2 linked regions of the Arthrobacter crystallopoietes genome follow. The protein of the gene in region 1 binds, or shares a complex with, the protein of each later gene. Links are inferred from orthologs where the notes say so. Each region holds a gene or a part of one and is shown on either strand. Other genes may lie near its edges.

Evidence for each region.
Region 2: the proteins of AC20117_RS08010 (region 1) and AC20117_RS01320 are in contact, whole or in part, in an NMR structure (PDB 1J6T), measured with the Escherichia coli proteins. The link is inferred for Arthrobacter crystallopoietes from one-to-one orthologs.

Annotation. Positions count from the first base shown.
Region 1 is NZ_CP018863.1:1,680,726-1,683,783, reverse strand. Bases 304-3,047 are described here. They hold AC20117_RS08010 (HPr family phosphocarrier protein), read left to right. Parts: upstream 304-1,408; coding sequence 1,409-1,687; downstream 1,688-3,047. Other genes in these bases: AC20117_RS07995 (endonuclease/exonuclease/phosphatase family protein), read right to left, coding at 2,884-3,047; AC20117_RS08000 (hypothetical protein), read left to right, coding at 2,319-2,861; AC20117_RS08005 (hypothetical protein), read right to left, coding at 1,811-2,038; ptsP (phosphoenolpyruvate--protein phosphotransferase), read left to right, coding at 304-1,382. Outside these bases: more of ptsP, read left to right, coding at 1-303; more of AC20117_RS07995, read right to left, coding at 3,048-3,058.
Region 2 is NZ_CP018863.1:289,056-292,256, forward strand. The notes cover bases 143-3,029. They hold AC20117_RS01320 (PTS mannitol transporter subunit IICBA), read right to left. Parts: upstream 2,654-3,029; coding sequence 632-2,653; downstream 143-631. Other genes in these bases: AC20117_RS01315 (mannitol-1-phosphate 5-dehydrogenase), read right to left, coding at 143-632; AC20117_RS01325 (TetR/AcrR family transcriptional regulator), read right to left, coding at 2,718-3,029. In the rest of the region: more of AC20117_RS01315, read right to left, coding at 1-142; more of AC20117_RS01325, read right to left, coding at 3,030-3,201. UniProt on the Escherichia coli protein: The phosphoenolpyruvate-dependent sugar phosphotransferase system (sugar PTS), a major carbohydrate active transport system, catalyzes the phosphorylation of incoming sugar substrates concomitantly with their translocation across the cell membrane.

The sequences.
Region 1 (3,058 bases):
CCATCTGGGAGGCCGCGGAGCAGGTCGCCGAACAGCTCAAGTCCCTCGGCGGCTACATGGCCGAACGCGCCACCGACGTGCTCGATGTCCGCGCCCGCATCGTGGCCGAGCTGCGCGGCGTACCGGCCCCGGGCATCCCCGCCTCGGAGGTGCCGTTCGTGCTGGCCGCGGAGGACCTGGCACCGGCGGACACCGCCACGCTGGACCCGGCGATGGTGCTGGCGCTGGTCACCTCCGGCGGCGGACCGCAGTCCCACACCGCCATCATCGCCCGCTCGCTCGGGCTGCCCGCCGTCGTCGCCGCCATCGGCGCCACGGAACTGGCGCCGGGAACGGAAGTCTTCGTGGACGGCGCCGCGGGCACTGTCACACCGTCCCCCGGGGAGACGGAGCGCAGCCTCGCTGCAGCCTATGCCTCCCGCGAGCCGTTGCAGCCTTTCGACGGCACGGGTACGACGGCGGATGGCCACCTGGTCCCGCTGCTCTCCAACGTGGGTGGCGGCCACGATGCGCTCAAGGCCGCAGGGTTAGGGGCCGAGGGCGTGGGCCTGCTGCGCACCGAATTCTGCTTCCTCAACCGCGATTCCGAACCCACCATCGACGAACAGGTGGCCGCCTACAAGGCCGTCTTCGACGCCTTCCCGGCCAAGAAGGTGGTGGTCCGGACGCTGGATGCCGGTGCCGACAAGCCGCTGCCGTTCCTGACCGACAGCACCGAGCCCAACCCCGCGCTCGGCGTGCGCGGCTACCGCACGGACCTGGCCACGCCCGGCGTGCTGGAGCGCCAGTTGCAGGCCATCGCCACGGCAGCCGCCCAGAGCGAAGCCGAGGTCTGGGTGATGGCGCCAATGATCGCCACCGCCGAGGAGGCCGGCCGGTTCGCCGAACTGTGCCAAGCCGCGGGGCTGGAGACGCCGGGCGTCATGGTGGAGGTTCCCTCCGCCGCGGTGACAGCCGGCTCGGTCCTCAAGCGCGTGGACTTCGCCTCCATCGGCACCAACGACCTGACCCAGTACACCATGGCGGCGGACCGGCAGCTCGGCCCGCTGGCGGCGCTGAACGACCCCTGGCAGCCCGCCGTCCTGCACCTGGTCAAGGCCACTGTGGACGGCGCGGCAAGCCGGCAGGAAGCACCCAAACCGGTGGGAGTCTGCGGCGAGGCAGCCGCGGACCCGGCCCTCGCCGTCGTCCTTGTTGGCCTGGGCATCAACTCGCTGTCCATGAGCGCCCGCTCGCTGGCCGCCGTGGCCGCGGTGCTCAAATCCGTTCCGCTGGAGCGGGCCCAGCAGCTGGCCGCGCTGGCGCTGGGATCCGACACCGCTGCCGAAGCCCGCGCCGCCGTGCGCGCCGAACTGCCCCTGCTCGAAACCCTCGGACTCTAAGCACGTCCCGTCACAAAGGAGAAATCATGCCCGAACGTATCGCAACCGTCGCCAGCCGCGTTGGCCTGCACGCCCGCCCCGCCGCCATTTTCGCCGAGGCCGCCGGCGACCAGCCGGTGGAAGTCACCATCGCGCTGGAAGGCGCCCCCGCCGATGAGGCCATGGACGCCTCCAGCATCCTGTCCCTGATGAGTTTGGGCGCCGAGCACGGCTCCAAGGTAGTGCTGCGGGCCGAGGGCGACGGCGCCGATGCGGCCCTCGACACCCTGGTGCAGGTGCTCGAAACAGACCACGACGCCGAATAGCAGCTACCGCTGGCAGCGTCGCCGCGGCCGGTCCCACCGGTTCCGGCAACGGCACAGGCTCCGGTCCAGTCCTGCGACTGAACCGGAGCCTGCGGTGTTAGCGGCCAGTGGCGGGACCCGCTGCTACCAGCGGACCTTCTTCTCCGCCGGCCCGCGCCTGTTGCTGGCATGCGTGGGCTTGTGGCTGTTGCCGATGCTGTGCCAGCCCGGCAGGTCACCCGGGCTCTTGGCGCCCTTGGCGTCCGCGAGCCGCTTCTGCTGCTCTTTGCTCAATTTCTCGGCGGCAGCGGGGGCAAGATGGACGTTGAGTTCGGCCTTGGCCGAGTCAGGGTTGTTGTCGATGGTGGTCATGGTTCCTCCGTTTGAGCGATGTATGCCTGAGATGTATGCCTGAGAGGGTGCGCCAGAAGCCGGAACAGAGCCCGGCAAAACGGGTCTTTTCATCAAGAGGTACGGGAAAAGAACTCGGAGGCACAGCCTCAACAAGCAGGATTTTCTATTGGGCAGCTTTGGAGCCGGCCGGTACAGCGGAGACCGTCTCTACTCGAAAATCAGTGTTCCCATGCGTGCAAGCCTAACAGCGCGGCCTAAGTTCGGGTAGATTTTTCCCCAACAGATTTAGGGGGACGCCATGACGCAGTTCGATGACCGGTATGACCCGATCTACCAGCGCGGGCACCGGGTCCCGGCCGACGGCAGGCCGCAGGACCTTTCTGCGGAACCCGCAGGCCGGATAGCGGGTAACGGTTCCAGGGCGGCCAACGAGCGCAGTGAGGCCGGATTCGCGGCCGCAGCGGCGCCCCGTCCCGCCCCGGCGGCCCATCCCGCTTCCACCGACCTGACCGGCGCGGCGGGCATGTCCGAGGTCGTCCCGCCCGAGCTGGCCGGGCGGTCAGAGGAGCAGGATGCCGCTCCGGCCCCGCGGTCGAAGTTCAATCCGTTCCTGCTGGCCCTCTGGCTGCTGGGAGCGGGCGCCATTGCCCTGGGATTCTGGGCCGCGCTAGGACCGGTAATGACCATGAACGATCCGTTCGGCGTCAACTCGGGCTTTGGCCCGCCAGAGTGGATATACCTCCTCAGCATGCTCTCGCCGGGGCTCATTGGCGGCGGGCTGACGGCCCTCGTCGCCGCACTCCTCCTGCACAGCCTGGCCTGGCAGCGCCGCAGGGGTTAGGGCACCCGCCTGGCTGCCCGGTTCAAGCTGGACCTTTCGGAAGCTTCAGGTCCACCCAGACTAGCCGGTGGTCGCTGGTCGGAAACGGGAATTCCCCGGTCAGGTCCGCCCCCGGCTCGCCCGGCTCGGGCCAGAAGACCCCGGCGCCGCAGACGTTCAGGTTCTTGGAGGGCAGCACGTAGTCGACCCGGAGGTTT
Region 2 (3,201 bases), 1.4 Mb from region 1 along the record:
AACAGCTTCCGCTCGATATACGGCCCCAGCTCGTCCACGAACGTTGCTCCCGGGATTTCCGGCGTGGCCGTGCCGAAGGGTGCGCGCTCGATGACCCACTCGAAGAACGTCTCCACGGTCACGTCCAGGCCCTGGCCCTCCGCCTGGTTGGGCACAATCCGATCCACCGCAGTGTTGGCGAACACCGCCACGGCGGACAGCTCCCCCGCCGACGCGTCCCAGACAGACACAATCTCCTGGCGCAGGATGTCGGTGGCGTTGATTGCGTTCTCGCAGGCCATCACCTGCAGCGGCGGCAGCTCCGGCCCGCGTCCGGCCAGTCCGCGCGCAATCACCGGCGCCACGAACTTGAGGATGTGCGGGCCCACCGCGGTGGTGACCACGTCCGCCGTCGTTATTTCCGCGACGACGTCCGCTTCCTGTTTGCCGGAGTTCAGCGCACGGAAGTTGTCCACGGTCTTGACCGAGGGGTTCTCCCCCACTTGGTGGACGTCGTACGAGGACGCTGCGGAGAGCTGGTCGATCAGGGCGTCCGCCACGTCGGCGAACACCACTTCATATCCGGCTTCGTGGAGCAGCAGCCCCACGAAGCCGCGGCCGATATTGCCGGCTCCAAAGTGCACTGCCTTCACTATGCGTTCACCTTTCCGAAGAGTTCCATGACTTCCTCCACCGTGGTGGCCTGCTCAAGCTCGGCCACCTGCGCCTTGTTGGTGAAGATCTTGGCGATCGAGGCCAGGATCTTCAGGTGCTCGTTGTTGACGCCGGCGACGCCGACTACAAACTTGACCTGCTTGCCGTTCCAGTCGATGCCCTCGGGGTAACGGACCAGCGAGACCGCGGAGTGCATGATGTGGTCCTTGGCGGCGTTGGTGCCGTGCGGGATGGCCAGGAAACTGCCCATGTAGGTGGAGACGGATTCCTCGCGCTCATGCATCGAGTGCACGTAGCTCATATCGACGGCGCCGCGGTCCAGCAGGAGCTGGCCTGCCTCGTCGATCGCGGAGTCGCGGTCCTTCGCGGTGCCGTTGAGGACAATGCTCTCCTCCAACAGGACTCCCCTGCCGGTGGCTGGCTCCGCGGCGTGTGCCCCCGCGGCAACCTCGGCGGCTGGAGCTGCGGCCACAGCGGCGGGATCCTTGCCGGCCGCGGCAACGCCATCTGCGGTCAGCTCTTCGGCTGCTGCTTCGGCGGCGGGCACGCCACTCTTGCTTTCGGCGCTGTCCTTGACCAGTTCCACGATCTCGTCGTACCGCGGGCTGTTCATGAAGTTGTCCACGGAGACGTGCACTGCGCTGGAGGTGACAGGGCGGGCACGCTCAGTCAGGTCCTGGTGCGTCACGACGACGTCGTACGTGTCGCTCAGGTTGGCGATGGCCGAGTTGGTGACCTTCACGTCCGGGAAGCCGGCCGCCTTGATCTTGTTGCGCAGCACCGACGCGCCCATGGCGCTGGAGCCCATACCGGCGTCGCAGGCGAACACAATGTTCCGGATGGGACCGGCCAGGACTGCAGTACCGCCGGCGCCGCCGAGGGCGGACGCCACCGAGCTCTTCTTGCCCTTGAGCCCTTCCATCTTGGCGGTTGCTTCGCCGAGTCCGTCCACGTCCGTGGTCTTGCTGGCCTTGAGGATGACGGAGGCGATCAGGAAGGAAACGGCCGCCGCGAGCACCACGGACAGTGTCACGCCGAAGTAGCTGTCGCTTGCCGTTGCCGCATAGACCGCAATGATGCTGCCGGGGGCTGCGGGCGAACGCAGGCCGGCGCCGGTGAGCACCAAGGTGAAGATGCCGGTCATGCCGCCCGCGATAGCCGCGAGGATGATGATCGGCTTCATCAGGACGTACGGGAAGTAGATCTCGTGGATACCGCCGACGAACTGGATCAAGGCGGCACCGGGAGCCGACGCGCGGGCCAGGCCCTTGCCGAAGACCATGTAGGCGAGCAGGATGCCCACGCCCGGGCCGGGGTTGGCCTCGAGCAGGAACAGGATGGACTTGCCTTCGACGAGCGCCTGTTCGGTGGCGAGCGGGGTCAGGATGCCATGGTTGATGGCGTTGTTAAGGAACAGCACCTTCGCGGGCTCGATGAGGATGCTGGTCAGCGGCAGGAGGCCGTTATTGACCAGGAATTCGACGACGGCGGCAGCAGCGTTGCTGAAAACCGTCACCACCGGGCCAATCACCAGCATGCCGACAATGGCCATGATGGAGGCGAGAATGCCGGCCGAGAAGTTGTCGATCAGCATCTCGAAGCCCGGCTTGACCCGGCCTTCCCAAACCTTGTCCAGCTTCTTCATGATCCAGGCCGTCAGCGGTCCCATGATCATGGCGCCGATGAACATCGGGATATCGGTTCCCACGATGACACCCATGGTGGCTGCAGCACCCACCACGCCGCCGCGGATGCCGTGAACCATGCGGCCGCCGGTGTAGCCGATGAGCAGCGGCAGCAGGAAGCTAATCATCGGCCCGACCAGTGCGGCCAGAGTCTCGTTGGGCAGGAACCCGTCCGGGATAAAGAGGGCCGTGATGATGCCCCAGGCGATGAAGGCCCCGATGTTGGGCATGATCATGCCGGAGAGGAAGGTGCCGAACTTTTGGACACCCACCCGCAAGCTTGTTTTGGGCTTCGCAGCGGTCTCTGTTGCCATGTGAATTCCTAACGTGAGTCCCGCAGTGATGCGGGGTCAGCCGATACGTGACGAAGGAGTGAGCTCATGACGAGCTGCTCGATATTCTGTGGAGCCATTCGAGGAAGAGCCTCAATTCCGAGCCGGATAGTTGGTCCGAATGCGAGGCCTGGAGGGCCGCATTCAGGGCGATGGCTGCAACGACGACGGACGACTTGCCGGAGTCTTCCGCTACAGCCGCATGGGCCTGATCGGCCGAGATAGCGGAGATCATGGAGTCCCGGGTCATCGTGGACAGCTCCAGATTCCGATCCTCGGCAGGTTCCGAAATGAGCATGAGGGTCACGCCCACATTGGCCGCGAGGATGCTCCTTGCTGCCTCCCGGGGCGGCACATTGAGCTTCCCCGCGATCGCCGCCTTATTGAGCATCTCCTCCATGAGTGCCTCGGCATCGGCCACGAGGGCCGGACGGCTCTCGGGACGGATGTTGCCGAACATCACCAGGTAGAGGTGCGGCTGGCTCAGACCGAACTGGACGTGGTTGTCCCACATCCTCTTGATGTCCTCC